3 regions of the Blastococcus sp. SYSU D01042 genome follow, and region 2 is predicted to be linked to each of the others. Evidence: riboswitches for the same ligand, from Rfam matches in the RefSeq annotation. Region 2 holds a riboswitch; each other region holds the start of a gene.

Region 1 (10,356 bases), on a different contig from region 2:
GCGTCGACGACGACGAGGTCGGCCCGGGCCCGCCCGAGCTCGGCCAGGAGGGCGAGGTCGGCGGCACCGGGCAGCGGCGCCACCGACGACGCCGGGGGCAGCGCGACGTGCGGCAGGGACGCGAGCGCGGGCGCCACGGTCCCGGCCCAGAACGCCTCGACCGCCGCCCCGGCGTCGACGGTGCGCAGCTCAAGGCGGGGCACGTCGGCGAGACCGTCGACGGCGACCGGCTGACGGGTCAGCAGGACCGTGGAGCGACCGGAGCGGGCCGCCTGCACCGCGGCGGCCGCGGCCAGCGTGGTGGCACCGGCCCCGCCGGGGCCGGTGAGGACGAGGGTGTGCACGCCGGCGTCAGCCCTCGACGCGCTTCTTGAGCTCCTTGAGAGCCGTGTCCAGGATGACCTTCTCGGCCTTGCGCTTGATCATGCCGAGCATCGGGATCGAGAGGTCGATGGTGATCGAGTAGGTGACCTCGGTGCGCCCGTCCCGCTCGACGAGGGTGTACGAGCCGTCCTGGCGCTTCTGCATCTGGCCCTTGACGAGGGTCCAGGTGACCCGCCGGTCGCCCTCCCACGTGTAGTCGAGGACGTAGTCGTCCTTGACCGCCCCGGCGTCGAGCACGAAGTGCACCCGCCGGGCCCGCCCGTCGGGGCCCTGCTCGAGCACCTCGACCGTCTTGGCGGCGGCGACCCAGCGCGGGTACTCGGGGAAGTCGGCGATGACCGCCATGACGTCGGCGGCGGGCGCCTCGACGACGATCGACTGCGTGGACTGGTCGGCCATGGGCAGCAGGCTAACCGGTGGGGGTGGTCCGGGGAGCGCTTCCCTCCCGTTCCGTTACTCACCGGTAGGAGGTGCCCGGTAGATTGACCGGGACGATCCTGGCCAGCGACCCCTGGGCGACGGTGCCCCCGCGGCGGCCGGGGAGGAGAGGACCAGGCGTGCGCGAGTTCAGCGTTCCGGTGACCAGTGAGGTACCGCCCGACGCGGCCCTGACCGACATGCTCGTCCAGAACGTCGCCCAGCACGGCGGCGAGGTGGGCCTGCGGCGGCGCGTCGACGGCCAGTGGCGCGACGTCACGTGGGCGGAGTTCGGCGAGGAGGTGCGCGGCGTCGCCAAGGGGCTCATCGCCTCCGGTGTCGCCGCCGGCGACCGCGTCGCCCTGCAGGCCAAGACGCGCTACGAGTGGACCGTCCTCGACTACGCCATCTGGACCGCCGGCGGCGTCGTCGTGCCGGTCTACGAGACCTCCAGCGCCGACCAGGTCGCGTGGATCCTGTCCGACTCGGGCGCCACCGCCATCGTGGTGGAGAGCAGCGAGCACGCCGCGGCGGTCGAGTCGGTGCGCGCGCAGGCGCCGGCGCTCGCGTCGGTGCACGTCATCGACGACGGCGCCCTGGGCACCCTGACCGCGGCCGGCCGCGACGTCCCCGACGCCGAGCTCGACGCCCGCCGGGCCACTCTCTCCGCCGACAGCCTGGCGACGCTGATCTACACCAGCGGCACCACCGGCCGGCCGAAGGGCTGCGAGCTCACCCACGGCAACTTCCTGTTCGAGATCGACAACGGCATCACGCTGCTCGACCGGTTCATGAGCGTGCAGGGCTCGCTGCTGCTGTTCATCCCGCTGGCCCACGTGCTGGCCCGCGTGCTGCAGGTCGGCGCCATCAAGAACCGCACGGTCATCGGCCACACGCCCGACGTCAAGAACCTGCTGGAGGACCTCGGCGAGTTCAAGCCGACGTTCGTGCTGGCCGTGCCGCGCGTCTTCGAGAAGGTCTTCAACTCGGCCAAGGCCAAGGCGGAGGGCGACGGCAAGGGCAAGATCTTCGACCGGGCGGCCCAGGTGGCCATCGACTGGTCGCGTGCCCAGGACACCGGCGGCCCCGGCCTCGGCCTCAAGGTGCAGCACGCCTTGTTCGACAAGCTGGTCTACGGCAAGCTGCGCGCCGCGCTGGGTGGCCGCTGCCTCGGTGCCATCTCCGGCGGCGCGCCGCTGGGCGACCGGCTCGGCCACTTCTTCCGGGGCATCGGCGTCACCGTCTTCGAGGGCTACGGCCTGACCGAGACCACCGCCGCCGCGTCGGTCAACCACGACGAGGCGATCCGCATCGGCACCGTCGGGCAGCCGCTGCCGGGCGTGACGTTCCGCATCGCCGAGGACGGCGAGGTGCTCATCAAGGGCGGCATCGTCATGCGCGGCTACTGGAACAACGAGTCCGCCACGGCCGAGGCCATCGACGGCGAGGGCTTCTTCCACACCGGCGACCTCGGCGAGCTCGACGCCGACGGCTTCCTCAAGATCACCGGCCGCAAGAAGGAGATCCTGGTGACCGCGGGCGGCAAGAACGTCGCCCCCGCCGTCCTCGAGGACCGGCTGCGCGCCCACCGCCTGGTCAGCCAGTGCATCGTCGTCGGTGACCAGCGGCCGTTCATCGCCGCGCTGATCACCCTCGACGAGGAGGCGCTGCCGCAGTGGCTGGAGTCCAAGGGCAAGCCGGCCGGCCAGACGGTCGAGCAGGTGCGCGAGGACGCCGACCTCCAGGCGGAGATCGACGCGGCCGTGAAGGACGCCAACAAGGCCGTCTCCCAGGCGGAGGCGATCAAGAAGTTCGCCGTCCTCGGCACCGACTTCACCGAGGACAACGGGATGCTCACCCCGAGCCTGAAGCTCAAGCGCTCCGTCGTCATGAAGGAGTTCGGCGACGAGGTCGAGGCGCTGTACTCGCGCTGATCCCCGTCGCCTCCTGAGCCCCCTCCCCGCACCCGCGGGGAGGGGGCTCAGTGCGTCTCGAGCAGCTCGGTGAAGGTCGTGGCGATGGTGGTCCAGGACCAGCGCTGCTCGACCCACTCCCGGCCGGCGGCGCCCATCGCCCGGGCCCGCGCCGGGTCGTCGAGCAGGTCGGCCAGCGTCGCGGCCACGGCCGTGGGCGACCGCGGGTCGACGACGTGCCCGGTGACGCCTTCCCGCACCGCCTCGGGGGCGCCGCCCGAGGTGCCGGCGACGACGGGCAGCCCGCACGCCGCCGCCTCGAGGAACACCATGCCCAGGCCCTCGACGTCCAGCCCGGCGCGACGCGTGCGGCAGGGCATGGCGAAGACGTCGCCGGCGGCGTAGTGGGCCGGCAGCTCGGCGGCGTCCACCGCCCCGGTGAGGACGACGGAGCCCTCGAGCCCCCGGGCGGCCACCGCGCGCCGCAGGGCCGCCTCGTCGGGCCCGCCGCCCACCAGCAGCAGCCGGGCCGACGGGTGCCGGGCCAGCACCTGCGACCAGCCCTCGACCAGCACGTCCTGCCCCTTGCGGGCCACCAGCCGCGAGACGCAGACGACCACCGGCGCCTCCCCCAGCCCGTGCCGCCGCCGCACCTCCGCACCGTCGACGTCCGGCGTGAACCGCTCGACGTCCACCCCCGGGGAGAGCTGCTCCAGCCGGGTGCGCCCCTCCAGCGCCGGGGCGAGCCGGTCGCGGGTGTACTCCGTGATGTAGGTCAGCACGTCGAGCCCTCCGGCGATGCGCTGCATCAGCTGCCGGCTGCCCGGCAGCGCGACCCACCCGGTCTCGTGCCCGTGCGTGGCGCCGACCAGGTGCCCGATCCCGGCCGCGCGCAGGGTGGGGGCCAGCAGGCCGAGCGGCGCCGCGGCGCCGAAGAAGGCCCGGTCGCAGCCGTACCGCTGGACGAGGTCGACGGCCGCCCGCGCGGTGGCCCGGGTGGGCAGCAGCATGCCGGTGGGCCGGCGGACCACCGGGTAGGGCAGCGCGGCGTCGTGCTCGGCCGACCCCGGGGAGTCCGACGCCAGCACCACGAGGGAGTCCGGCGGGCGCCGCTCCAGCAGGGCGGCGACGAAGGTCTGGATGCCGCCCTGGCGCGGCGGGAAGTCGTTGGTGACCACCAGCGTCCGGCTCACGGCTCGCGCTCCAGCCGGGTCCAGTCCTCGGCCAGCGCGATCCGCTCGGCCACCGTCGGGTGGGAGCCGAACCACCACCGCCAGGCGGCCGGCGGGCTCGGGTCGGACAGGTTGGTGCCGGCCAGCCCCCGCTGCATCGCGACGAAGGCCTCCGGGTCGCGGGTCAGGTCCAGGGCGTGCACGTCGGCCCGGGCCTCGACCTGGCGCGAGACCAGGTTCTGCACCGGGGTGGCCACCAGCGTGCCGACCGCGACCAGCAGCAGGGCCAGCGGCACCACGGCCGGGTCGCCGGGGCCCTGCGCCCCGGCCCGCCGCAGCAGCCGGGGCGAGGTGAGCGCCCAGCCGAGCAGGGCGACCCCGCCCGCGCCGCCGAGGGCACCCAGCAGCGTCCCGGTGAGGACGTCGTCGGTGGCCACGTGCCCGAGCTCGTGGGCGGCGATGGCCTCGATCTGCTCGTCGGGGAGCCGGTCGAGGACCGTGTCGTAGACGACGATGCGCCGGGTCGACCCGAAGCCGGACACGTAGGCGTTGAGCGCCGTCGTCCGGCGGGAGGCGTCGGACACCAGCACGTCCTGCACCGGGGTGCCGTTCTCCTCGGCCAGCGCCAGCAGGTCGGTGCGCAGCTGCCCGGGCGGCATCGGCTCGAAGGAGTTGAACGCGGGCTCGATGAGCACCGGCCACAGGAAGGAGCCGACGACGACCAGCACGGTCGCCCCCGCCGCGGCCAGCGCCCACCACGCGCGTGGCGCCCGGCGGGCGAGCCAGACGAGGACCAGCAGGCCGAGCGCGGTCAGCGCCGCGTCGATCGCCGTCGACACCACGACGTCGCGGGCCCACAGGCCCCAGCTCCGCGTGGACAGCCCGTAGCGGTGGCGCACCACCTCGCCGTAGGCCGACAGCGGCAGCGTGGCCACCCGGCCGACGACCGCGAGGGCAAGGACGCCCAGCAGCACCTGCCCGGCCCAGCGGCCGCCCAGCGGCGCGCCGGCGGTCCGGACCAGCTGTGCCCCCAGCCGGGTGAGCCCCAGCACCGCCGAGACGGCGAGCCCCAGCAGCAGCGAGGCCAGCGAGGCCGGCCGGAGAGCGGCGGCGAAGGCCTCGGCCCGGCTGACCTGCTCGGCGGACAGCCCGGCGGTCGGGTCCGCGGGGGTGGCGCCGCCCGGGGGCTCCGGCAGCACGTCCCACGGCGTGGTGACGGCGACGACCACGGCGAAGGCGGTGAGCAGGACCACCGCGACCAGCAGGGCCGCGCGGCGCGGCGTCACAGGTGCTCCACGCCGCCGATCCTAGGGGCGGGGTCCGGGGCCCCCCGGGGCCGCCGACGGCGAGGGCCGGTGACCTCCGCCCAGGAGGTCACCGGCCCTCGGTCGGTGGGCGGTGCGCGTCAGCCGGCGATGCGGCGGGCGCTGTTGTAGCTGCCCATCGAGTCCACGCTGGCGACCTTGACCGGCTGGCTCGACGTCGACGCGTGCACCATCTGGCCGTTGCCGATGTACATGCCGACGTGGCTGACCGGGCTGTAGAAGAAGATCAGGTCGCCCGGCTGCAGCTCGCCCCGCGAGACCGGCGTGCCCATCTGCGACTGGCTGCGGCTGGAGTGCGGCAGCGAGACGCCGGCGGCGGCGTAGGCGTAGGACGTGAGGCCCGAGCAGTCGAAGGCGTCGGGACCACCGGCGCCCCAGACGTAGCGGTCACCCACCTGCGCGAGGGCGGTGTCGACGGCGATCTGCGCGGCACCGCTGGGCGCGGGGGCACCGCTGGGAGCGGCGGCAGCGGGCGCCGGGGCGGTGCGCTCGGCACGCGAGGCCCGGACCGGCTGCTCGTCCTCCGCGCGCTCGAGGGCAGCCCGCTGGGCGGCGTCGAGGGCGTCGTACTGCCGCTGGTAGTCCGCGATCCTGCCCTCGAGGTCGCGCTGCTGCGCCTCGATGTCCGCGACGCCCCGCTCGGCCCGCTCGCGGGCCTCGCGCGCCTCGGTGCGGGTGTCCTCCGCGCGGGTCGAGGCCTCGGCGACCTCGCTGACCGCGGCGTTGGTGCGCCCGGCGATCGCGTCGAGGGTGCCGAGCTGGGAGACGAACTCGTCGGCCGAGTCGCTGGTCAGCAGCACGTCGAGCTGGGTGAGCGAGCTGCCGCCGCTGGTGTAGGCGGTGCGGGCCAGCTGCCGGATGCGCCCGTCGAGGGCGGCGCGCTGCTGCTGGGCCTCGAAGGCGGCCTGCTCGGCGCCGTCGACGGCGGCCTGCTGGCGCTGGAGCTCGACCTTCGCCTCGTTGAGCTGCTCGCTGACGATCTCCAGCTGCCGGCTGGCGTCGGCGACCATCTGCGCGGCCTCGGCGGTGCTGGTGGCCGTGCCGGGCTCGGCGGAGGCCGTGCCGGGGACCATCGTGAAGGTCAGCGCGGTGGTCGCACCGATCAGCAGGCCGGCCCGGAGGCGGCCCACCCGGCGGACGGGGCCGGCCGGGGTGTCGGGACGGAACGGTGCGAGGGCATGCGGGGGTAGGGCGTGAGGGGTCGCCACGAGCGGCGGCTCTCCGTTTCTTCCTCGTCACCGCCTACCGAGTTAGCTGACGGGTTCGGGCGGGGAAGACTGGCCCTATCCCCTGCTCACCGGCGAACCGGCCCTGCAGGGGAACTCACCCCAGGACTGCGGTGGGTCCCCGGTTCACCTCGGACGTCCCTGCGGACGCCGTGCGGCGATTCGGCGGTGCCCGGCCGAGGCCGTCCCTCGGGGGACGACGACCACCCGGTCGGACGCGACGACCCTACGTTCGTGATGTTGCCGTGACAAACCGGGGCAGCAGGTAAACCTGTGACGAGAATCGCTCCGCGCACCGCGCGCCTCCCGACCATCGGCGCTGCGTAGGGGTAGAAGCACCCTCCGCAGTCATCCCGGCCACGTGACGCGGTCCTCAGCCGGTGCGCCGGCCGGGTGCCCCGCCACCGTCGGCCCCGGGACGGCCGCGGTGCCGCAGCGGGGGCACCAGGCCGTACTCCGCCAGTGCGCGGACCGCCCGGCGCTCGACCTCGTCGAACTCCACCACCACACCCGGTGGCGGCACGACGACGTCCTCGGCCGCGGGGGCGGCCGGACGCGGACGACCGGTCATCGGCACGACGACCGGGTCGACCCCTTCCCAGCCGGGCGGGGCGCCGAGCAGGACGGTGACGACGCAGTCGCCGCAGCCGGTGCCGCGGACGGTGCAGGTGTCGCAGTCGATGAGCATGTCTCTCCTCCGTGAGTCATCCGCACGGTAGGAACGGCCACCGACAATTCCGCGGGCGGCGGTCAGGTGCCGGCGTACTCCCAGTGCCACGGCTCCTCGCGCCCGTTGCCGGGGTCGGCCCACGTGGGGTGCAGGAAACCGAACCGGCCGGCGTTGGCGACCATCCACGCGTACTGCGGCGTCCCGAAGGTCTCGATGCCGCCGCAGAGGTCCACCGCGAGCCCCCACCCGTGGTTGCTCGTGCCCGGGACGGCGGCCAGCGCCGGCTTCTCGCCGTAGAGCTCCACCTGCCCGGCGTAGGTGCGGTAGGAGTCGGTGATGCACAGCGGCCCGCCGAAGGCGGCCGCGTACGCCCCCGACATCGCGCGGTAGGCCGCGGCGGCGTCGCAGCGCAGCGTGTGCCCGCCCGTCCCGAGCGCGCACATGGCGCTGGGCGGGATGAGGCCGTTGGGGTAGCCGCCCCACTGCCGCGCGCCGTCGTAGCTGGGCGGGTAGACGGTGTTGCCGCACTCCACCCGCAGCGCGCCCGCGGCCGGCCCCGGCGCCGCGACCGGCGGGCGCCGGCCGAGGACCGGCCGGCCGACACCGAGCACCTGTTCGGCGGGCAGCGTGCGGACGACGACGGCGCCCGCGCGAGCGTCGGCCGCGAGCATGGTGCGCGCGTCCAGGGCCAGGCCGACGTGGCCGAGCCCCGCCTCCGGCGTCCCCAGGAAGACCAGGTCCCCGGGCAGCACGTCGGCGGGGGCGACCGGCGTCGTGACGGCGAACAGCTCCGCCTGCTCCCCCGGCAGCGGGATGCCGGCCCGCCCGTAGACCGCCTGCACGAGCGAGCCGCACCCCCAGGACTCGGGTCCCGCCGTCCCGGGCGCGTAGGGCAGCCCCAGCGCCTCCATGGCGGCGCTGACCGCCGCCAGCGTCTCCGCGGGCAGCACGAGCAGCGACGAGGGCCGGCCCGGCAGCTGCGCTGCGCCGCGCTGGGCGCCGCCACCGGCCGCCCCCACCGGCACCAGGCGCTCGGGCAGGCCCGCCGCCGGGTCGCCCAGCGCGGCTGCCGGCGGGGCGACCACGCCGGCCGCGGCCAGCTGGTCGACGTAGGCGCGCCAGCTGGCCGCCGTCCGCTCGTTGACCTCGACCTGCTCCTGCTGCAGCTGGGCCAGCTGCCTGTCCACCGCACCGAGGGCGGCGTCCAGCTCCGCGGTGACCTCGGAGGCCGCGGCCTCCAGCTCCGCCATCCGCGCGCCGACCTCGTCGGCGCGGGCCCGCGCCTGCTCGAGCGCCGCGGCGGCCTGCCGCTGCTCCCCGAGAGCGGTCTGCCGCTGCGCCTCCGCGTCGCCGATGACCGAGGCCGCGTGCCGGTCGACGACGTCGAGGAAGCCGAGCGCGGACACCACGTCGCCGGGGTCGCCCCCGGTCAGCAGCAGCGTCAGCGGGGTCACCGCGCCACCGTCCCGGTAGACGGCCGCGGCGTAGCGCGCGACCTCCTCCTGGTGCACCGCCAGCTCGCCCTCGGCCTCGCCCAGCACCGCCTGGGCGCCGGCCACGGCGCGCTCGGCCTCGGCCAGGGCGTCCCGGGCCTCGACCACCGCCCCCTGCTGCTCCTGCAGCCCGCGCTGCACCTCGGAGGCCCGCTGCTGGAGCTCGTCGAGCGCCCGGCTGTCGAGCACCCCGGACGTCCCGCCCGGCTGGTCGCTGGGCGCCGCTCCCGCCGGGGCGGCCGGCACCAGGAGGGCGAGCGCGACCAGCGGCGCGACGAGCAGCCTCGCCGGCGGGCGGCCGCGCGGCGCGCACGGCACCGCCGACCTCGGGGGGCGCGGGTACATCGGGACCACCTCTGCGGAATCCGGGCGGCGTCGCCCACCGCAGGTGATGGTGTCCCGGCCGGCGGCGAACCGCCAGGTGGGAGGCCTGGTACCCCCCGGCCGGGCGACCCGGCCGGCCGCCCCGCGCAGCGACCGCCCCGGCGCGGCGTCCCCGGGACTGTCGGCACCCCGACCTACCGTCCGCCCCGTGAGCTCCTCCCCCGCCCTCCCGCTCTACGTGCAGGGAACGATCGAGGAACTCGGCACGCCGCTGGCCGAGGTCACCTTCGTCGTGGTCGACCTGGAGACCACCGGTGGTTCCCCGAAGGACAGCGCGATCACCGAGATCGGTGCGGTGAAGGTGCGCGGCGGCGTGGTGCTCGGCGAGTTCCAGACCCTCGTGGACCCCGGGACGGCGATCCCGCCCTACATCAGCGTGCTCACCGGGATCACGACGTCGATGGTCGCCGCCGCGCCACGGATCGGGACGGTGCTGCCCTCCTTCCTGGAGTTCGCACGCGGGGCCGTGCTCGTCGCGCACAACGCCCCGTTCGACCTCGGGTTCCTCAAGGCCGCGTGCGCCGAGAACGCGATCCCCTGGCCCGCTGCGGCCTCGGTCGACACGGCGGTGCTCGCCCGCCGGCTGCTCACCCGCGACGAGGTGCCCAACTGCAAGCTGGCCACGCTGGCGCCGTACTTCCGGGCCACCACCTCCCCCACGCACCGCGCGCTGGACGACGCGCGGGCCACCGTCGACGTGCTGCACGGGCTGTTCGAGCGGCTGGGCCCGCTGGGCATCTCCTCGCTCGAGGAGCTCACCGGCCTCACCCGCCAGATCGACCCCGAGCGCCGGCGCAAGCGCCACCTGGCCGACACCGTGCCGCACGGCCCGGGCGTCTACCTCTTCCGCGGCCCGCGCGACGAGCCGCTCTACGTGGGCACGTCGACCGACCTGCGGACGCGGGTGCGCAGCTACTTCACCTCCGGCGAGCAGCGCAGCCGGATCACCGAGATGGTCGCGCTCGCGCACCGGGTCGACGCCATCCCGTGCGCGCACGCCCTGGAGGCGGCGGTCCGCGAGCTGCGCCTCATCGCCGAGCACAAGCCCCGGTACAACCGGCGCTCCCGCTTCCCCGAGCGGGCGCTGTGGGTGCGGCTCACCGACGAGCCCTTCCCCCGGCTGTCCGTGGTGCGCCGCGTCCGCCCTGGCGCCGGGGTCTTCCTCGGCCCCTTCCCCGACCGCCGCGCCGCCGACGCGGCGGTGGCGGCCGTCCACGAGTCGCTTCCCCTGCGGCAGTGCACCGCCCGCATCTCCGCCCGCGCCCCGTCCGGGTCGGCCTGCGCGCTGTTCGACATGGGCCGGTGCGGGGCGCCGTGCACCGGCGCCCAGTCCGTCGCCGAGTACGCCGACGTCGCGGGGGTCCTGCGGGCG
Region 2 (10,356 bases):
CCAAGGGCGCCGCCGTGGCCCGCGGCGACGAGATGAGCGACCTGCCCAAGCGGGCGCCGCGGCTGCGGCCCGAGCTCGAGGACCTCGGCGCCATGGAGGCCGTCGACCTGCCGGAGGCGCTGGTGCGCTGGATGGCGTGGGCGCGGGCCGCCACCCGCGACCAGGCGATGACCGCCGACGACGTGACCAGCCTGGTGCTGCGGGTGCACGCCCTGCTGCCGCTGCTGCGCGGTCCGCTCGGTGCGGCCGGTGACCTGGAGACCGTCTGGCGGCTGGTCAACCTGGCCATCGACTACAACCCGCCCCGCCGCACCCGCTGGCTGGTGCTGGCCAAGGCCGCGCTCCAGCACGCCGTCGGCATCCCCGTCCCCCCGGAGACCGTGCTGCCCGACGTCCCGCGCGGCGGGTCGGTCGAGGAGTACGAACAGGCCGCCGCCGCGGCCCGCGACGCCCAGACCCTGCTGCGCCAGTTCCCCGGCGTCGCCGGGCTCGACGGGGACGACGCCGCGTGGGTCGAGGAGGAGTGCGCGGAGATGATCACCGAGCTGCTCCCCGACGCGATCGCGCTGGGCCGGTCCGGGACCTGCACCTCCTGCGGCTCGTCCATCGCCCCGTGGTTCACCACCTGCCGGCCGTGCAGCGCGCCGTCCGGTCGCCCGGGCGGGGACCGCGACCGCCGTCCCTCGTCCGGTGGCCGCCGGACCGCGGGCCGGGCCGCCGGCCGCGCGCTCGGCGGGCGCCAGGGCGGACCGCGCGGGCGCTCCCGCCGGGGCTGACCCGAGGATGGGTGGCATGCGCCTGCTGCTGGAGTACGCCCTCGTCCCCGACTACCTGGAGCGGCGCGCGGCGCTGCGCGAGGAGCACCTGGCGCTGGCGCGCGCGGCGCACGAGCGGGGTGAGCTGCTGCTCGCCGGCGCGCTGCCCGACCCGTACGACCGCGCGCTGCTCGTGTGGACCGCACCCCGCGAGGTCGTGGAGCGCTTCGCCGAGCAGGACCCGTACGTCCGCCACGGGCTCGTGTCCGGCTGGACCGTCCGGGAGTGGAACGTCGTCGTCGGCGGACAGCCGTAGCCGACGCGCCGCCCGCACGCGTGCTCGTGCGCCCGCACGGGTAGTCCGCACCCGGCAGCGGACAGGCGGACGAGGAGCACGGGATGACCACGAGCACGGGCGACCGGGACGTCGTCGACATCCTCACGACCGACCACCACGAGGTGCTGGCGCTGATCGGCCGCATCCCGTCGGCGGACCAGGGCGAGCGCCGGGACATGGCCGACATGGTGATCGCCGAGCTGATGCGGCACGCGATCGCCGAGGAGATGCACGTCTACCCCGCGATGCGGGAGCACCTGCCCGACGGCGAACGCCGCGTCGAGCACGACATCGAGGAGCACCAGGAGCTCGTCGAGGTCATGAAGGAGCTGGAGGGCATCGACCCGGGCGAGCCGCGCTTCCTCACGACGCTCGGGCGGCTCGAGGAGGTCATGCGCGACCACGTGCAGGACGAGGAGGGCGAGCAGTTCCCGCTGCTGCGCGCGCACCTCTCCCGCGAGGAGCTGGTCGGCATCGGGACGAAGGTGCAGGCGGCGATGGCGGCTGCACCGACGCGGCCGCACCCCAGCGCCCCGCACAGCGCGCTGTTCCACAAGACGCTCGGTCCCGGCGTGGGGCTGGTCGACAAGCTGCGCGACAAGCTGACCGGGCGGCCCAACTCGCTCTGAGCCGCCGCGCTCACAGGTGCGGGCGGACGTTCTCCTGCCAGACGTCCCAGCCGACCCGCAGCACCAGCGCGCTGACGACGACGAGGAACGCGACGCGGATGAACCGGCTGCCGCGGGCGGTGGCCGTGCGGGCGCCGAGGTAGCCGCCCACCGTGTTGGCGGCGCCCAGCAGCAGGCCCAGCCCCCAGTACACGTAGCCGTGCGGCACGAAGAACAGCAGCGCGCCGAGGTTGGTGGCGCAGTTGACGATCTTGGCCTTGGCGCTTGCCTCGAGGAACGCGTAGCCGAGCAGCGACACCATCGCGAAGACGAGGAACGACCCCGTGCCCGGGCCCAGGATGCCGTCGTAGAAGCCGATGGCCGCGCCGATCAGCGCCGCCGTCCCGTGGTGCCGGCGCCCGGAGTGCCGCAGCGCGGTGACGTCGCCGAGCGCGGGCCGCAGCAGGGTGAACGCCCCGATGCCGACCAGCGCGACGACGATGACCGGCTTGAAGACGCTCGCCGGGAGCAGCGCGGCCACCGAGGCGCCGCAGAAGCTGCCGACCAGCGCGATCCCGGCCATCGGCAGCGCGGTGCGCAGGTCGGGCCGGACGCGGCGGTAGTAGGTGACGGCGCTGGTGGTCGTGCCGAACACCGAGCCGAGCTTGTTCGTCGCCAGCGCCTCGACGGGGCTGATCCCCGGGACCAGCAGCAGCGCCGGCAGCTGCACCAGGCCGCCCCCGCCGACGACGGCGTCGATGAACCCCGCGGTGAGCCCGGCGAGCAGCACGAGCACGAGGGTCGCGGTGGAGAGCCCCTCCGGCAGGACGTCCACCGCGAGCAGGTCGGTCATCCCACTCCTCCCGGCCCGCCGACGTCCCGGCGGCACCGCGGGCCACTCCACCACGGCGCTCGAGCGGCCTGCGCACCGCCCTGGGGGTGGCGGCGTGGAGGTCTGGTCCGACCCGTCGTGCTCCAAGTGCCGCACCCCGCGACCCGGGCGGCCCGGGACGACGAGGCGCTGCGCGAGATCACCGGCGCCTGAACGCCCGGCTCAGGACGCGTCGGCCCAGGACATGACCACCGACACGTCCAACGGGAAGTCGAGCGGGAACCCGCCGAACAGCAGCCGGCCCGCCTCGGCCGCCGATCCGCGCACCGCCCCGACCACGTCGTCCGCCAGGTGCTCGGGGGTGTGCACGAGCACCTCGTCGTGCAGGAAGAACACCAGGTGCGGCCGGTCGGCCAGCCGGCCCTCCCCCAGCTGCCACAGCCGGTTGCGCAGGTCGGCCAGCCAGCACAGCGCCCACTCGGCGGCCGTCCCCTGGACGACGAAGTTGCGGGTGAACCGCCCCCGGGCGCGGCGCCGCCGGTCGCGGTCCTCGCGGGAGCCGCCGTCGTCGTCGGGGGGCTCGCCGAGGTCGGCCGGGCGGTCCCACCCCGCCGACGGCGAGCCGCGGCCGAGCAGCGTGCGCACCACCTCGCCGCGTTCCCCCGCCCGCGCCGCCTCCTCGACCAGGCCGATCGCCCGCGGGTAGCGACGGGCCAGCCGCGGCATCATCCGGCCGCTCTCCCCGCGGGTCCCGCCGTAGAGCGCGCCGAGCACCCCGACCTTCGCCTCGGCCCGCGTCGCGACCACCCCGGCCGCCACGATGCCCTCGTACAGGTCGGTGCCGCGCGCCGCCTCGGCCATCGCCGTGTCGCCGCTCATCGCGGCCAGCACCCGCGGCTCGAGCTGGGCGACGTCGGCCACGACGAACCGCCACCCCTCGTCGGCGACCGCCGCCGGCCGGACCTGCACCGGCACCGACAGCGCCCCGCCGCCGTTCGACGCCCACCGGCCGGTGACGACCCCACCGGGCACGAACCACGACCGGAACCGGCCCTCGCGCACCCACGCGTCCAGCCACGCCCAGCCGTTGGCCGTCATCAGCCGGGAGAGCCGGCGGTACTCCAGCAGCGCCGGCAGCGCCGGGTGCACCAGCTGCTCCAAGGTCCAGGAGCGGGTGTCCGGGACCTCGAGGCCGGCGCCCCGGAGCGCCCGCAGCAGGTCGGCCGGCGAGTCGGGGTTCAGGTCGGGGGCGCCCAGGGCTGCCCGCGCCTCCGCGGCCAGGCCCTCGAGCACCGCCGGGCGCCGGCCGGCAGCCGGCCGCGGGCCCAGCAGCCCGGTGAGCAGCCGGTCGTGGACGTCGGCCCGCCACGGCAGGCCCGTGTGCGTCATCTCCGCGGCGACCAGCGACCCGGAGGACTCCGCGGCGAGCAGCAGGCCGAGCCGGCCGCGCTCGGCCGACGCGGCGAGCGCCGCCTGCTGCCGCGCGTCCTCGGCGACGGCGTCCAGCCGGTCGGCGGGGTCCGCCAGGGGGAACAGCCCGGTGTCGACGGCGGTGACCGGCTGGAGGGCGTCCCAGCCGGGTGTCTCCTCGTCCGCCAGGAGGGCCTGGTCGACGGCCGGTGACCGGCGCAGCAGCGCGTGGCTCAGCCGCAGGTCCGTGCAGCGCGCGATCCGCACCCCGCGGGCGAGCAGCTCCGGGTACCAGCGGGTGGTGCAGTCCCAGACCCAGCGCACCGGCTCGGGGCCTGCCTCGCGCGCGGCGACGAGGGCGGGGAGCTCCTCGGCGGGCACCCGGGTCGACCCGGCCGGCTGCCGGACCTCGACCTCCCGGCCGCGCCGCACCAGGACGATCCGCTCCACGCGGGCAGTGTCCTCGACCGGTCCGACAGCCGGCGCGCGGCGGCTGAGCGAGGCGCCGTCGGGGTAGGGCCGGTCGCATGGATGCCATCTCGTTCGGCAAGGCCGGTCTGCAGGGCTGGCGCGCGAGGGTCGCCGACGCCGTGGCGGCTCCTGTGGCGCGGCGCTCCGGTGTCAGCGACGACCAGGTGCGGGCGGCGGTCGGGGCGGCCTTCTTCGTCCTGTCGGTCGTCTACGTGGTCCAGACGGTGCGGCGGCTGGCCGGCGGCTAGCGTGCCGGCATGGCTGTCGACCCGCGCGGAACGGACCTGAAGCGGTACCTGCAGGAGGACCCGGGCGGTCCCGTCGTGATGCTCAACCTGCTGCGGTACGCCGAGGACGGGCGGGCGTCCTACGAGCAGTACGCCGAGGCGCTGCGCACGACGTTCCTCCCCCGCTACGGGGGCGAGATCCTCTACGCCGGCGAGGGGTCGACCGCCCTGGTCGCCGAGCCCGGCCAGGAGTGGGACGCCGTGCTGTGCATCCGCTACCCCTCGCGGGAGGCGTTCAGCCGGATGGTCGCCGACCCCGAGTACCAGCAGGTCACGGCGCTGCGCACCCGCGCGCTGACCGAGGCGGTGCTGCAGGCCACGACCCCCTGGTGAGGGCACCCTAAGTAGCGCCCGGGACACCGGACTACGGTTGCGGGCATGACCGAGGCACGACAGGCCGCCCGCCCACCCCGCACGCGGACGGCGCGGGTCGCCGAGGTGCTGCGCACCTCACGCGTGACCCCGCACGTGGTCCGCGTCGTCCTCGGCGGCGAGGGCATGGCCGGGCTCCCGTGCGGCGAGTTCACCGACCACTACGTCAAGCTGCAGCTGCCGCCCGCCGGCGCCGGCTACTCGGCGCCCTACGACGTCGAGGAGCTCCGCGGGCAGCTGCCGCCGGAGCAGTGGCCGGTCACCCGCACCTACACGGTGCGGTCCTGGGACGGCGACGCCGGCGAGCTCACCATCGACTTCGTGCACCACGGCGACGCGGGCGTGGCCGGCCCCTGGGCGGCCGCCGCGCAGCCCGGCGACCGGATCCAGTTCATGGGCCCCGGTGGCGCCTACCGCCCGCGGGCCGACGCCGACTGGCACCTGCTGGCCGGTGACGAGGCGGCGCTCCCCGCGATCGCCGCCGCGCTCGAGGAGCTGCCCGAGGGCGCCCGCGCGCTGGCCTTCGTCGAGGTCGCGGGGCCCGAGGAGGAGCAGGCCGACGTCGTCCCCCGGCCCGGCACCGAGCTGCGGTGGGTGCACCGCGGCGACGCCGCCCCGGGCGAGGCGCTGGTCGCCGCCGTCCGGGCCACCGAGCTCCCGGCCGGCCGCGGCCACCTGTTCGTGCACGGCGAGGCCTACGCCGTGCGCGAGCTGCGCCGGCACCTGCGCGCGCTCGTCGGCCTGGACCCCGCGTGGACGTCGATCTCGGGCTACTGGCGGCGCGGCGACACCGAGGACGGCTGGCAGTCCACCAAGCAGGAGTGGAACGCCTCGATCGAGGCGGAGGAGACGCCGGCCGGCGCCTGAGCGGCGGGGTCGGCACCGGGTCTGACAAGCTCGGAGGCATCCCGACCCCCACCTCAGGAGGACCCGTGCGCGCCGCCCAGATCACCACCCTCGACGGCCCCCGGGCGATCCAGGTCGTCGACGTCCCCGAGCCCGAGGCCGGGGACAAGGTCCTCATCGACGTGCACGTCGCCGGCGTCACCTACCCCGAGGTGCTGCAGAGCCGCGGCGAGTACCAGATGAAGCCCCCGCTGCCCTTCGTCCCGGGCAGCGAGGTGGCCGGCGTGGTGCGCTCCGCTCCCGACGGCAGCGGCGTCAGCGCCGGGCAGCGGGTGGCGGCCTTCCCGTCGCTGGGCGGCTTCGCCGAGGTCGTCGCCGCCCCGCCGTCGCTGGTGTTCCCGCTGCCGGACGGCACGAGCTTCGAGCAGGGCGCCGCGCTGCCGATGAACTACCTGACGATGCACTTCGCGCTGCGCCGCCGCGGCCGGCTCTCCGAGGGCGAGAGCGTGCTGGTGCACGGTGCCGCCGGCGGCCTCGGCACGGCGGCCGTGCAGCTGGCCAAGGCCTACGGCGCGCGCGTGCTCGCCGTCGTCTCCAGCGACGCCAAGGGCGAGGTGGCCCGCGCGGCCGGCGCCGACGACGTCGTCCCGGCCGAGGGCTTCCGGGACGCGGTCAAGGACCTGACGGGCGGCCGCGGCGTGGACATGGTCGTCGACCCGGTCGGCGGCGACCGGTTCACCGACTCCCTGCGCAGCCTCGGCCGCGAGGGCCGGATCCTGGTGCTCGGCTTCACCGGCGGGGAGATCCCGACGGTCAAGGTCAACCGGCTGCTGCTCAACAACGTCTCCGTCGTCGGCGTCGGCTGGGGCGCGTTCTGGTCGACGGGCGCTCCCGGCTTCCCGAAGGAGCAGTGGGAGGACCTCTACCCGCTCCTCGAGAGCGGCCGGCTCGACCCGGTCCTGGGCTCGGTGCACCCGCTGGAGGACGTCGTCGCCGCCGTCACCGAGCTCGACGAGCGCCGGGCCGCCGGCAAGGTCCTGCTCCGCGTCCGCGGCTGACCCCGCCGGGCTGCGGCGCTACTCCCCCAGGAGGCGCCGCAGCCGGCGGGCGGGCTCGAGCACCAGCACGCCGGGCAGCCGCAGGGCGGCCGAGGCGACCCGCACCCCGAACCGGAGCAGGTCCGGCCACTCGGCCGGCCGCGGCCGGACCGCTCCTGCACCCACGGGCCGCTCCCGGACCGGCGGCGGCACGGGGGGCAGGGGCAGCTCGGGCGCGGCCGGGGGCGGCGCCAGGACGTCCATCGCCGGGGAGCTGCGGCGCGGTGCGCGCAGCGAGGCGAAGGAAGGGATGGGCGGAGCCGCGGGCGACTCCTCCTCGTCGCTCCCCCGTCCACGACCGGTCGTCGGCACGGCGGGTTCCTCCAGGTGGCTCTCCGGGATCGGGGCGGGCGCGGCGGAGCGGCGCCGCCCGGGGCCGTCGACAGTAGCCGCGGCCCCGGGAGCGCCCCCCACCCCGGTCAGCGGTAGTTCACGTGGGGGTGGTCCATGTGGTTGGCCGTCGGGCTGCCGCGGTTCTCCATGGGCTTCCAGACGCCGGGCGAGCTCATCATCCGCTGCTTCCAGATGACGTACTCCACGCCGAGCTCGTCCCAGTGCGCGACGTGGTAGGCCACGATCGCGTCGCCGAGCGCCCCGTTGCTCATCACCATGTAGTCGACGGCGAGCCCGGACGGGTGCCCGCCCGGGTCGGCAGCGCTGGCGCGGGTGCCGCCCAGGGTGATCGACGCCGCGCCCGGCACGTTGCTGACGACCTTGTCCGCGGCGGCCTGCGCCCGGGGGTTGATCGGCCCGGCGGTGTTGTTGATCTTCGCCCGGACGGTGGCGGCGACGGAGCCCGCAGCCTCGGCGACCGCCGCGGCCGGGGCCTTCGGTGCGGGGGCCGGCGCGGTGGCCCGCGCCCGTGCCGCGGCCTGGGCGGCCTGGGCGGCCTGCTCCGCGGCGGCCTGCTCGGCCGCGCGCTGGGCTGCTGCGGCCTCCTCGGCCGCCTTCGCGAAGGCCGCGGCGGCCTCGGCCTCGGCCCGCTGCCGGTCGAGGACCGCCTGGTCGGCGGCGGCCTGCGCGAACGCGGCCGCGGCCTCGGCGTCCTCGCGGCTGCTGCGGCTGGCGGTGAGGTCGGTGAGCGACTGGAGGTCCTGGGTCACGTCGACCGGTCCGGCGGCGTCGTCCAGCCCGAGCTGGGCGGCGACGCTGACCGACTGCGCGTCGACCGGCTCGGCCTGCGCGGCCGGGCCGGTGCCGGCGATCGCGCTGACGAGGACCGCGCCGGTGGCGGCGACGCCCAGGTAGACGGCCGGCCGGCGGGTGCGGGCCGGGGGCCGGCGGTGGCCGGCGGCGGACGGGGTGGAGAACCGGCCGGTCAGGCCGGAGACGAGCGTGCGGGGGTGCATGGGTGCGGGTGCTCCGGGGGGATGCGTGCAGCAGCGTCCGACCAGGGACGACGAGGGGCTGCGACGGGTGTGCGGTCTGCGGGCGCTGCGGCTCCAGGGCGTACCGCCGCGGGGCGGACCACCGGGGGTGCCGGTGCGGGACCGCGGGCGTACCGGGACGTCGCCGCCGGAGGAGGACGGCGCGTGCGCGGAGCGGCAGGCAGCGCTCAGCTGTGCGGGGTCTCCCGCGGGGTGGAGGGGCGGGTGGACCGGGGTCGTGCGGTGGTGCAGGGGCGCGCCATCCGGCGGCTCTCCGTTCTTCCGATACCGCTTACCGGGTTAGCTGACGGATTCGGGCTCAGAAGTGCCCTACCCGCGGCGGGCACGTGCCCGGCGCAGGATTCACCCCAGTGCTGCAGTGGGTCCCCGGCTCGCCCGCGTCCCAGGAGGACGAGGGCGACTCAACGGCGTCCGGCGGCTTCCCCGGGTGGGGAGGTTGCGACCTCCGGACCGCTCAACGGTAACCACCGTTACGGTTCCGTGACAATCCGCTCGGGCGTGACGCGCCTCATGGGTGCCGGGCGCCGGTGACGAAGGCGCGCGCCTCGCGCAGCCACGCCACGCACTCCTCCTCGTCCGGCGACGGGATCTGCACCCACTCGCGCATGGGCCGCCCCGCGCGCGGCGAGCAGGGCAGCCCCCGCCCGTCGGCGATCAGGGCGCGCACGCGCTCGGCGGGCAGCTTCACGGTGAGCTGGTCGCCGCTGGCGAAGCCGTACGACCGGCCGCCGGCGGCCAGGGCGGGGGCGTGCAGCATCCGGTGCTCCTCGTCCTCCGGGTGCTCGGCGAGCACCCGGCGGACGGCGGCGGCGAAGACCTCACCGAGGTCGGCCACGTGCCTGCTCCCTCCTGCTGGGGGGCTCAGAGGCGGCGCAGCGCCGCCAGCGCCTCGCCGGCCATGCGCGACGAGCCGAGGGCGTTCGGGTGGACGATGACCGGGTTGGTGCCGGCAAGGACCGGCTCCACCCAGCGGACGCCGACGGGCTGGCAGGCGTCGTGCCCCTCGGAGGCCCGGCTCAGGTCGACGTAGGTCACGCCGGCCGCGTTCGCGGCCCGCCGGACGGCGTCGTTCAGCGTCGCCTGGACGCCGCGCAGGTAGGGGACGTCGCCCACCGCGACCGGCATCAGCGGGAAGCACCCGCCGGTCGCGGGCAGGATCGAGGGGTAGCCGAGGATCGCGATCTCGGCGTGCGGCGCCCTGGCGCGCACGGCCTTCAGCACCTGCACCAGCGAGGGGTAGGTCGTGTTCCGGATGGTGTCCTCGAAGGAGGCGCCGTAGCGGTCCCGGCACGGGCTGCCCTGGCCCAGGGTCGAGAGCCCGGCGGCGCCGCACTGGGTGATCGCGTTGATGAACACCCCGCTGTCGTTGCCGCCGATGGTCATGGTGATCACGTCGGTGTCGCGGGTGACGGCGTCCAGCTGCGGGGCCACGCCCGGGTGCTGGGGGGCGAGGTAGTCACCGGTGTCCGCGCCGCCGCACGTCACGTCCGTCAGCTGCGCCCCGGTGACCGCCGCGATGACGTGCGGGTAGTTCGCCGTCGAGCGCAGGCACTGCGGCGGGGCCGTGAGGTCCGGCGGCAGCACGCCGGAGGCCGCGCTGTAGGAGTCCCCCAGCGCCACGTAGCGGACCGGCCCACCGGCCGAGGACGACGGCGCGACGACCACCGAGGTGACGAGGAGGGCGAGCAGCAGGACGACGAGACGGCGCACGGTGAGCTCCGGGGAGGCGGGGACGGGGCCGCTGGGGACAACGACGCCGTGGTGCCCGAGTTACGCAGCTCACACGCGCGAGCGTGGGAAGTACTCCTTCCGGATGCTCCCACCCGCCCCGAAGGCCTCCCGCCGTCCACGGGAGTTCACACGCCTGACACGATCACCCGACATCTCCCGGGCCGGGGTCCGCGCCGCTCCTCATGCGAGGGGCGCGGTGGCTGGATCGTGCCCGGGAGGAGA
Region 3 (10,356 bases), on a different contig from region 2:
GGGAGGGGAGCAGGACGGCGGTCATGGCACCTCATCGGTCGTCGGCTGGCACTGGAACCGACGCTAGGGAGGCGGGTGTCCCGGCCGACAGGGTTCGATGTCCTGACCCGGCGGGACCGCGCCCGGGATGATCACGGTCCCGTCGCCGCCGTCCCGACCAGGAGGATCCGTGCCCGACCCCCAGCCGCTCTCCCGGCCGGCCCGCCTCGCCGCCGCCGCGCTCGGCCGCCGGTGGAAGCTGCCCGCACCGCTGAACCCGGTGCTGGTCCGGCGCGACGTCGACGTCCCGATGCGCGACGGCGCCACCCTGCGCGCCGACGTCTACCTCCCGGCCGGCACCGGTCCGCACCCCACCGTGCTGCTGCGCTCGCCGTACGGCCGCGACGTCGGCTTCGCGCTCACCACGGCGGTGCCCTACGCCGAACGCGGCTACGCCGTCGTGCTCCAGAGCGTGCGCGGCACGTTCGGCTCCGGCGGGGAGTTCACGCCGGTGGTCAACGAGGAGCACGACGGGCAGGACACCGTCGCCTGGCTGCGCGAGCAGCCCTGGTTCGACGGCCGGCTGGCCACCCTCGGCCCGAGCTACCTCGGCTACACGCAGTGGGCGCTGGCGCTGGACCCGCCGCCCGAGCTCAAGGCGATGGTGCTGCACATCGGCCCGCACGACCTCGCCCAGGCCGGGATGGTCGACGGCGCCTTCCAGCTCACCAATCTGGCCATCTGGACCGACATCATCGCCCACCAGGAGCAGGTCAGCTGGCTGCGCGGCATCATCCGGCTGGCCCGGGCGGAGCGGCGGCTCAACCCCTACCTCGGCGAGCTGCCGCTGCAGGGCCTGGCCGAGCGCCTCGGTGGGACGCCGGTGCCGTGGTTCGACGAGTGGATGGCCCACCCCGACCTGACCGACCCCTACTGGGACCGCTACCGCGCCACGCCGGCCGTGCACTCCTCGACGGTCCCCACGATGCTCATCAGCGGCTGGCAGGACTGGTTCGTCGAGCAGACGCTCTACCAGTACGCCGCGCTGCGCGAGCGCGGCGTCGACGTCGCGATGACCGTCGGCCCGTGGGCGCACCTGACCATCGACCCGGCGGTGACGACGCCGGAGAGCCTCGCCTGGCTGGCCACCCACCTGCCGGTCGACGGCGCCCCGGCGCCACCCGAGCGGCACGACCGCGTGCGCGTGCACGTCAGCGGCGCGCGCACCTGGCGCACCCTGCCGGACTGGCCGCCGGCCACCACCGACCGCACCTGGTACCTCGACGACGGCGGCCGGCTGGTGGACGACGCCCCGGCGCGGCCGGGCTCGACGAGCTGGCGCTACGACCCGATGGACCCCACCCCGTCGGTCGGCGGGCGGGTGCTCGCCGGCAGCGCGGGCCAGCGGGACAACCGCGAGCTCGAGGCGCGCGACGACGTCCGCACCTTCACCACGCCCGCGCTGCGCACGCCCGTGGAGGTCCGGGGCGGGGTGCGCGTGCGGCTGGTCGTCGAGCCGGACAACCCGTACGCCGACGTCTTCGTGCGGCTCTGCGACGTCGAGCCGAACGGGCGGTCGGTCAACGTCACCGACCGGCTGGTCCGGCTCGACCCGGCGCCGGGGGAGGAGCCGGTCGCCGGTCCGCGGACGGTCGAGACGACGCTGCCCGACACCGCCCACCGGTTCCGCGCCGGCCACCGCGTCCGGCTGCAGGTCTCCGGCGGCGCCCACCCCCGCTACGCCCGCAACCTCGGCACCGGCGAGCCGCTCGGCGAGGCCACCCGCGGCGTCCCGGCGGACCACCGCCTGTGCACCGGCGGCGCGACGCCGTCGTCGATCACCCTGCCGACGGCGTGACCACGGGCCGGCTGCTGGCGGGGCCGGCGACGGGGACGACGGCGGACGGTCGGCCCGTCTGGCGGGTGCCGCTGGCGGACTTCCTCGCGCAGGTCCGCCCGGCCTACGGCGGCCCCGACTGGGACGACGTCGTGCGGTCCGTGCTCGCCGACGCCGACGAGCGGGAACGGGTGGGCACGCTCGCGGCGCTCGTCCCGGGCGGCTTCCGCCAGCCGGTCATCGTCGACGACGAGGACCGCGCGCTGCGGAACGGCATGCACCGGGTCGTCGCCACGATCCTCGCCGGAGGCAGCCACCTCGACGTCACCGACCGGTACTCGACGGTCGACCGGCCGCAGCTGCGCGTCGAGTTCGCGCTCGAGCTGCCTCCCGCACACCCCTACGAGGACGTCCACGAGGCGGCGTCGTCGTTCCTCTGGTCGTTCCCCGTGGGCGAGGAGTGGGCGGAGACCGACTGCATGTACGACGCCGACCCGCTGATCGGTGGCTACTGGTACTGGCCCGCCGACCGCACGGAGGACCTCGTCGCGGCGATGACCGCCCGCGCCGCCGCCCGGGGGGCCGGCCTGCGGGTGCACGTCGCCGAACCGCACGAGCCCGACGAGGAAGAGGACGACTGAGGCGCCGGTCGCCCGGTCCGACCCCTCGCCGGGGATGCCTCGTGCACAACCGATCTCACCCGGGCGGGTACCTGTGACGGTGTAGCCGATCAAGTCAGCGCAGCGGCGGGCCGATCCACGGAGCATGAGCAGGTCCGCAGCGCCCGAGGTGGCGACGACGCGCGTCATGGCGCGGACGACCGCCACCTTGTACGCGTTCGGCGGGGTCGCGGGACTGCTCGTCACCTGGGACACCGCCGCCGGTCCGCGACGGTCCGTGCTCGCCGGCCTGTGCCTCGCCGCGCTCGCGGCCGCCGCTGTCGTCGGCCGGTGGGGTGCGCGCTGGCCGCGGGGGGCCTTCCACCCGGCGGTCGGCGCGGCCACGGTGCTGCTCGCCACCGGCGTGCTCGTCGCGCCCGACCCGGTGACGTCGCTGGCCGCCGCCACGCTGGTCGCCTTCGTCGTCGTCGACGCGCACTTCTTCTTCGCGCCCCGCGCCGCGCTCCTGCACCTCTGCGGCGCCGTGGCCGGCGTCTCGGTGGCGCTGCTGCTGTCCGGTGGGGTCGGCCTCGGCGTCGCCCTCGGGCTGGACCTGCTCCTGGTCGGCATGGGCACCGTCATCCGTCAGCTCGTGTTCCTCGCTTCCCGCGCCAGCCGCGACCCGCTCACCGGGCTGCGCAACCGGCGGGGCTTCGACCAGGCGCTCGAGGAGCTCCTCTGCGACGCCGCCCGGACCCGGGCGCCGCTGACGGCAGTGCTCATCGACGTCGACCACTTCAAGTCCGTCAACGACACGTACGGGCACGACGAGGGCGACCGCGTGCTGTGCCGGGTCGCCGACTCGTGGCGCGGCGCGGTCCCGGCCGGCGCGGTCCTCGCCCGGCACGGCGGCGACGAGTTCTCGCTGCTGCTCCCCGGCGTGCTCGGGGACGAGGCGCTGGCCCTGGTGCGGCGGGTGTGCGCGCTCGACCCGGGCGTCTCGCTCTCCTGCGGCGTCGCCGAGCACCGCCCGGGCGACAGCGCCTCGCAGCTCATGCGCAGTGCCGACCGCGCGCTCTACGACGCCAAGGAGCTCGGCCGCGGCCGCGCCGAGCTGGTCGGCGCCCCCCGTGACGGGTCCTGGGCCGCCCCCGCGCGCTGACGCCTCAGCCGTCCTCGTCCAGCCAGGCCTCCACCCGGTCCAGCTCCGCGTGGGTGAGGCCGGTCGAGCGGTCCGGCGCGACGACGAGCACCTGACCGTGGGCGGCGATCCACCCGCTGGTGTCCTCGGCCTGGTCGGCGAGGTCGTCGTCGATCCACACGATCCGCCGCTCGGGCTCGGCCGCCGCGACCGACTGCGCCGCCGCCAGCTTCCACCACCCGGCGACGCCGCCGAGCGCTCCGCCGAAGCCGGTGGGCAGCGCGTCGCGGTCGTGGGTCCGCAGCCCGCGGGGCAGGCCCATCGGCTCGGCCAGCAGCCGGTCGGCCATCCGGGTCCAGGTCGTGAGCCACTGCAGCTCCACCCGGCCGCGCTCGTGCAGCGCGCGCACCCGGGTGAGCACGCTGGGGTCCCACGACAGGACGTAGCCGTTGAACCGCCCGCGGTGCCAGCCCTCGGGCAGGTCGTGGCGCACGGCGTTGAGGACCCCGTCGACGTCGAGGAGCAGGACGGGCGGGGGAGACGTCACCGCGTCGTCCTACCCGGGTGCGGTCCAGTCGTGACGACGGCCTCAGGCGGTGATCGCGTCGCGGCGCTGGTGGCGCAGCCGGCGGCGCTCGCGCTCGGACAGGCCGCCCCAGATGCCGAAACGCTCGTCGTTGGCCAGCGCGAACTCCAGGCACTCGGCCCGCACCTCGCAGCCGGTGCACACCCGCTTGGCGTCGCGGGTCGAGCCGCCCTTCTCCGGGAAGAAGGCCTCCGGGTCGGTCTCGCCGCACAGCGCGGAGAGCCGCCACGACTCGTCGTCGGCAGGTGCTGCCCAGGGGGTGGCCCAGGTGGTCTCGTCGGCGACGGCGGGTTCGTCGGTGACCAGGGACAGGAAGGGGCGGTAGCTCGAAGGCACGGGATGCTCCAGGGGAAGTGGGGCGGGGTGACGGACCGGTACGGCCCGTCGGCTGTCCGCAACGTTATGCGGGCGTGACCTGTCGGGCTCCGGCGCATCCGACCGAAACGATTCCGTCCGTTTGGTGCATCTTGTGCACCCGCCGGCGTGCCGCCCGCCCGCCGACGTGGCCACTCCGGCGGGCTGGGCGCCGCCGGGGTGGCCACGTCGGTGGCACTGCGGGGTCAGGCGACGCGGCGCGTGGAGTGGTAGCCCGGCATGGAGTCCACCCGCACGACCGAGACCGGCTTGCCGTAGGTCGAGGAGTGCACCATCAGCCCGTTGCCGATGGCCATCCCGACGTGGCTGACCGGGCTGTAGAAGAAGATCAGGTCACCGGGCTGCATCTCGTACCAGGGGATCTCCACCCCGGCGGTCGACTGCGCGCGCGAGGTGCGCGGGATCTCGACGCCCGCGGCCCGGTAGGCCGACGAGGTCAGCCCCGAGCAGTCGTAGCCGCCGGGACCCGTGCCGCCGTACACGTAGGGCTTGCCCTGCTGCGCCAGGGCGGTGTCGACGGCGACCTGCGCGGCGTGCGTCGGCGCCCCGACGGGCGAGGAGGAGAAGGACGCCGGAGCGGCGGTGAAGCCGGCGGGGGCGGCCGCGACCGGAGCCGGTGCCGCGGCACCGGTGTCGGCCGAGGCGGCGAGCGGGGTGAAGGCGATCCCCGCTCCGGTGAGGACGGCGAGCGCCGCCCCACGAGCGGAACGACGGGTGGGCGTGGACGTGCGCATGGTCGTCATGGACGACGGTTCTCCTTGTTCTCCGGAACCGCCTACCGGGTTAGCTGACGGGTTCGGGCGGGGAACTCGCCCGGCGCGCCGGCAGGTCCGGTCGCGCTTCACCCCAGGGGAACGGTGGGTCCCCGGTCCGGGCTGCGGGAGGTCTCCGGCAGCCCGGTTCGGCGGTGCCCGGCGAGGTGCCACCGGAGGCGACGACGAAGGCCTCGGCCGGACGGCGACGACGCTAGGTCGGGGCTGCGGCAGTCACAAAAGGACGCCGCGCCGCGGAAGGTGCGCACGCCGAGGCCGCCGCGCCCGGGCGCCCGGGCGGCGACTCGCGTGCGAGCACGGCGGTTCCCGACGGCGGCACCGCGCCGTCCCGGAACGCGTCACGGAACGCGATCGGCCGCTTACTTCGCTCTCACCGGCGTGGCGGGACGCAGCGTCGAGGACCGGTCGCCGCCCGGTGGGATCAGGACCCATGCCTCAGGACACCGGGACGTGTCCCGCCCGAGGGTCTTCCTCGTCGGACGGGAAGGACCCGCCCGCTCGAGGAGGAGACACACCGCAATGACCGCAGAGACGCTGCTCGTCCCCGCCGCCGGCACCGCCCGCCCGGTCCCGCGCCCGGCGCCCATCGGCCGCCGTGCCGCCGTGGCCTGCCTGGTCGTGGGAGCGACGCTGAACCTGGCCGAGGCGCTGCTCGGCCGCGCCGCCGGCGTGGGCGAGTCCACCGAGGCGACCCTCGATGCCGTCGCCGGCCGGCCCGGGCTCACCTCGGCGACGCTCGTCGCCGGCACCGTCGCCATCCCGTTCCTGCTCCTCGGCCTCGTGGCCATGGCGCAGCTCGTCCGTCCCCGGATGCCCCGTCTCGGTGCCGCCGCCGCCGTGCTCGGCTTCGTCGGCTCGCTCGGCTTCCTCGGCCTCCATGCGGTCTCGATCGTCGATGCCGCGGCTGCCGGGCAGCCGGACCGGGCGGCCATGCTGGCGCTGATCGAGGACGTGCAGTCCAGCCCGCTGGCGCTGCTGGTCCTGCTGCCCTTCCTCGTCGGCATGCCGCTGTCGGTCCTGCTGACCTCGATCGGCATGCTGCGGACCCGCGTGGTCGCCCGGTGGATCCCGATCACCCTGCTGGTCTTCCTCGTCCTCGACTTCGGCCAGTTCCCCACCGGCCCCGTGGACCCGCACTGGCTCTTCGTCGCCGCCGCCGCCGGTGCCGCCGCCGCCATCGTCCGCCGCAGCGACGAGCAGTGGTGGCGCGGCACGGTGGACGCCGGCACGCGACAGGGCTGACCGGCCGAGGCCGACGCACTAGCGTCCCCGCCTGATGCTCAGGAGCCGTCCGGTCCGCGCGAGCCGGGCCACCCTCGTGGTGGCCCGGCTCGCCGCCGTGCTCTCGATCGCCTACCTCGCCGCCGGGATCGCCGCGCACCTCGCCACGGCCCCGGCCGACCGGGCCGACCTGCTCGCGACCCCGGAGCCGGTCATCGGCCCCGCCATGGCCCTCGTCGGCGCCGTCCTCCTGGGGCGCGTCCCGCGGGGGGCTGCCGGCCACCGGGTGCTGCTGCTCACCGCCGTCATCGGCTGCTCCGCCTGCGTGTACGCCGGCTCGATCGGGATCGCGGTGCACGGCGCCGCCGGCCCGGCTCCGGTCGACGACGTCGCCGCGTGGCTCGCCCAGTGGACCTGGATCCCCGCCTTCGTGCCGTTCGCCACCCTGCTGCCGCTGGTGTTCCCCGACGGCCGGCTCCCGTCTCCGAGGTGGCGGCCGGTGGCGGCCGCCGCGGTGGGCCTCGTGGTCGTCATGGTGCCGTTCGCCGCCTTCACCGACGTGGGCTCGACGGCGGGGCGCCCGGCCAACCCGCTCGCGGCCGACGCGCTGGAGCCGGCCGTCGACGTGCTCGGCGGGGTCCTCTTCGCCGCGCTCCCGGTGCTGGCGCTGGCCGCGATCGCCGGCCTGGTCGTCCGCTTCCGGCGCGCCGATGCGCAGGAGCGCCGGCAGATCGCCTGGGTCGGCTACGCGCTCGCGTGGGTGGTCGGCGCGGCGTGGATCTCCCCGCCGCTGTTCGCGGTGACCACCCTCGCCGTCCCGCTGGCCATCGGCGTGGCGGTGGTGCGCTACCGGCTGTTCGGCATCGACGTGGTCCTGAACCGCACGCTGGTGGGCGCCGCGCTGCTGGCGTCCTCGGCGCTGGTCTACGTCGCGGTCGTCGGCTGGTTCGGGGGGCTCGCAGGCCGGCGGGACTCCCTCGTCGGCTTCGCGGGGGCGGTCGCGGTGGCCGCGGTCTTCCACCCGCTGTACGTGCGGATCCAGCGCGGGGTCGACCGGCTCCTGCACGGCCACCGCGGCGACCCGTACCAGGTGCTCGGCCGGGTCACCGAGGTCCTGCGCGTCGCCGGCTCCCCCCGCCAGGCGCTCGGCCGGGCGGTCGCCGTCCTGGCCGCGGAGCTCAAGCTGCCCGCCGTCTCCGTCACGGTCGAGCGCCCCGGGGCCGCGCCGGTCGTCGAGTCGGTGGGGGACGAGGTGCTCGCCGTCCACGCCTTCCCGCTGGAGTGGCACGACGACGTCGTCGGCACCCTCCGGGTCGGCCACCGCGCGGGCAGCGGGGACCTCGACGCGCTCGACGAGGCGCTGGTCGCCGACGTCGCCGCCCAGCTCGCGGCGGTCGGCTTCGCCCTCCGCCTGGCCACCGACCTGGAGCGGTCACGTGACCGGCTGGTCACCGCCCGGGAGGAGGAGCGGCGGCGGATCCGCCGCGACCTGCACGACGGGCTCGGCCCGCAGCTCGCCTCTGCCGTGATGGCCCTCGACGTCGCGGACCGGGCGCTCGGGCGGGAACCGGCCCGCGCCGTGCCCCTGGTCGCCACGGCGCGCGACCAGCTGCAGGACGCCGTCGCCGACGTGCGCCGGATCGTGCACGGCCTGCGGCCACCGGCCCTGGACGACCTGGGCCTGCTCGGTGCGCTGCAGGCGGGCGGCCCGGGCCTGCTCGCGGGCACCGACGGCGCTCCGGACATCCGGATCGAGGGCCGCGGCGAGCTGGGCGGGCTGCCGGCCGCGGTGGAGGTGGCGGCCTTCCGGATCACGCAGGAGGCGCTCACGAACGCCGTGCGGCACGCCGACGCGGCGCACATCGCCGTGCACCTGTCCCGCGGGCCGGACGCCGTGCGCATCGACGTCGTCGACGACGGCACCGGCTGCCCCGACGACGCCCCGGCCGGCATCGGCCTGGACTCCATGCGGGACCGTGCCGCCGAGCTCGGCGGGAGCTGCCGCATCGCGCCGGAACCCGGCGGTGGCACCCGGGTGTCGGCCGTCCTGCCGCTGGGAGGGACCCCGTGACGCGCGTCGTGATCGCCGACGACCACCCGGCCTTCCGTGCCGGGCTGCGGGTGCTGCTCGAGGACAGCGGGCTCGAGGTCGTGGCTGAGGCCGCGGACGGGCCGGGCGCCGTCGACGCCGTCGTCGCGACCGACCCGGACGTCGCGCTGCTCGACCTCCAGATGCCGGGGCTGACCGGGGTGGAGGTCACCACGCGGCTGACCGAGGTGGCGCCGCGCACCCGGGTGCTCGTCCTCACGATGATCGAGGCCGACGAGACGGTGCTGGCCGCGATCCGTGCCGGCGCGTGGGGCTACCTGCTCAAAGGGGCGGGGCAGGCCGAGATCGAGCGTGCGGTCCGGTCGGTGGCGGACGGTCAGGCCGTGTACGGGGCCGGCGTGGCCGAGCGGGTGCGCGGCTTTTTCGCCGCCGGGTCGGGCGCCGCGGTGGGGCCGTTCCCGCAGCTGTCCGAGCGGGAGCGCGAGGTGCTGGGGCTGGCCGCGCAGGGCCGGGGGAACGCGGAGATCGCCCGCCGGCTCTTCCTGTCGGAGAAGACGGTGCGCAACCACGTGTCGAGCATCTTCGCCAAGCTCGGGGTCACCGACCGGGCGCAGGCCGTCGCCCGCGCCCGTGACGCGGGTCTGGGTGGCTGACGGTTGGCGGACGCCGTCCCGGGGCACGGGAGAGGTCAGTCCACAGCTAGGAGGCGAACATGGCCGGAATGATCCGGAAGCTCATCGTGTCCGGGGTCGCCACGAAGGTGATCCAGGAAGCCCGCAAGCCGCAGAACCAGGCGAAGATCAAGAAGATGATCGCCGACTTCCAGGCCAAGAACTCCGGCAAGCGCCGCTGAGCCACCCGCCTGTCCCGACGGCCCCCGACCGCACCCGCGGTCGAGGGCCGTCGTGCGTCCGTTCCGTGTAGTAGACCGGGGGCGTGCACCGCATCGCCGTCCTCGACGACTACCAGTCCGTGGCCGCCGGCTTCTGCGACTGGTCGCAGGTCCCCGGGGAGGTGCGCGTCGTCGAGTTCCACGACGCCGTCGGCGACGAGGACGCGCTGGCCGCCCGCCTCGAGCCCTTCGACGTCGTCGTCGCCATGCGGGAGCGCACGGAGTTCCCCCGCAGCCTGCTCGAGCGGCTGCCGGACCTGCGGCTGCTGGTCACCACCGGGATGGTCAACCGGGCCATCGACGTCGCCGCCGCCGCCGAGCTCGGCATCACCGTCTGCGGCACCGGGGCCGGCGCCGCGGCGACCGCCGAGCTGACCTGGGGGCTGATCCTGGCCACGCTCCGGCACATCCCGCGCGAGGACGCGTCGGTCCGCACCGGCGGCTGGCAGCGGACGATCGGCGGCGACCTGGCCGGCGCGCGGCTCGGCGTCGTCGGGCTGGGCCGGCTGGGCAGCCGGGTCGCCGGGGTGGGGAAGGCGTTCGGCATGGACGTCGTCGCCTGGAGCCAGAACCTCACCGACGAGCGCGCCGCCGAGGTCGGCGTGCGCCGGGTCGAGCGCGAGGAGCTGTTCGCCACCGCCGACGTCGTCACCGTGCACCTGCTGCTGTCGCGGCGCACCCGCGGACTGATCGGGCCTGCGGACCTCGGCCGGATGAAGCCGACCGCCGTCCTGGTCAACACCAGCCGCGGCCCGATCGTCGACGAGGCGGCGCTGCTCGACGCGCTGCACGCCGGCCGGATCGCCGGCGCAGGGCTCGACGTCTACGACGTCGAGCCGCTGCCCGAGGACTCGCCGCTGCGCTCGGCGCCGCGCACCGTGCTCACGCCGCACCTGGGCTACG

The links. A riboswitch is a leader RNA that binds a small molecule or an ion and turns the genes downstream of it on or off. The one in region 2 is predicted to bind cyclic di-AMP.
Region 1: another riboswitch for cyclic di-AMP. It lies ahead of ACI79H_RS05780 (NlpC/P60 family protein); the one in region 2 lies ahead of ACI79H_RS10560 (hypothetical protein).
Region 3: another riboswitch for cyclic di-AMP. It lies ahead of ACI79H_RS12055 (C40 family peptidase); the one in region 2 lies ahead of ACI79H_RS10560 (hypothetical protein).

Annotation. Positions count from the first base shown of each region.
Region 1 covers NZ_JBJGZM010000002.1:322,298-332,653, reverse strand. The annotation lists gene ACI79H_RS05805 (ArsA family ATPase) at 1-344, opposite strand, end outside; gene ACI79H_RS05800 (SRPBCC family protein) at 352-783, opposite strand; gene ACI79H_RS05795 (AMP-dependent synthetase/ligase) at 942-2,735, shown strand; gene ACI79H_RS05790 (glycosyltransferase family 4 protein) at 2,783-3,907, opposite strand; gene ACI79H_RS05785 (M48 family metallopeptidase) at 3,904-5,172, opposite strand; gene ACI79H_RS05780 (NlpC/P60 family protein) at 5,292-6,341, opposite strand; cyclic di-AMP (ydaO/yuaA leader) riboswitch at 6,436-6,615, opposite strand; gene ACI79H_RS05775 (hypothetical protein) at 6,811-7,125, opposite strand; gene ACI79H_RS05770 (D-alanyl-D-alanine carboxypeptidase family protein) at 7,188-8,945, opposite strand; gene ACI79H_RS05765 (DEDD exonuclease domain-containing protein) at 9,133-10,356, shown strand, end outside.
Region 2 covers NZ_JBJGZM010000004.1:338,847-349,202, forward strand. The annotation lists gene ACI79H_RS10510 (helicase-related protein) at 1-776, shown strand, start outside; gene ACI79H_RS10515 (YciI-like protein) at 793-1,071, shown strand; gene ACI79H_RS10520 (hemerythrin domain-containing protein) at 1,155-1,721, shown strand; gene ACI79H_RS10525 (sulfite exporter TauE/SafE family protein) at 1,732-2,553, opposite strand; gene ACI79H_RS10530 (bifunctional 3'-5' exonuclease/DNA polymerase) at 2,755-4,392, opposite strand; gene ACI79H_RS10535 (hypothetical protein) at 4,470-4,661, shown strand; gene ACI79H_RS10540 (DUF1330 domain-containing protein) at 4,671-5,033, shown strand; gene ACI79H_RS10545 (siderophore-interacting protein) at 5,079-5,939, shown strand; gene ACI79H_RS10550 (NADPH:quinone oxidoreductase family protein) at 6,005-6,976, shown strand; gene ACI79H_RS10555 (hypothetical protein) at 6,995-7,327, opposite strand; gene ACI79H_RS10560 (hypothetical protein) at 7,435-8,364, opposite strand; cyclic di-AMP (ydaO/yuaA leader) riboswitch at 8,657-8,820, opposite strand; gene ACI79H_RS10565 (hypothetical protein) at 8,912-9,238, opposite strand; gene ACI79H_RS10570 (SGNH/GDSL hydrolase family protein) at 9,265-10,113, opposite strand.
Region 3 covers NZ_JBJGZM010000005.1:246,581-256,936, forward strand. The annotation lists gene ACI79H_RS12025 (hemerythrin domain-containing protein) at 1-25, opposite strand, end outside; gene ACI79H_RS12030 (CocE/NonD family hydrolase) at 170-1,837, shown strand; gene ACI79H_RS12035 (hypothetical protein) at 1,834-2,457, shown strand; gene ACI79H_RS12040 (diguanylate cyclase) at 2,582-3,577, shown strand; gene ACI79H_RS12045 (HAD domain-containing protein) at 3,582-4,103, opposite strand; gene ACI79H_RS12050 (WhiB family transcriptional regulator) at 4,146-4,478, opposite strand; gene ACI79H_RS12055 (C40 family peptidase) at 4,703-5,260, opposite strand; cyclic di-AMP (ydaO/yuaA leader) riboswitch at 5,276-5,434, opposite strand; gene ACI79H_RS12060 (hypothetical protein) at 5,810-6,532, shown strand; gene ACI79H_RS12065 (sensor histidine kinase) at 6,567-8,582, shown strand; gene ACI79H_RS12070 (response regulator) at 8,579-9,214, shown strand; gene ACI79H_RS12075 (hypothetical protein) at 9,274-9,414, shown strand; gene ACI79H_RS12080 (D-2-hydroxyacid dehydrogenase family protein) at 9,498-10,356, shown strand, end outside.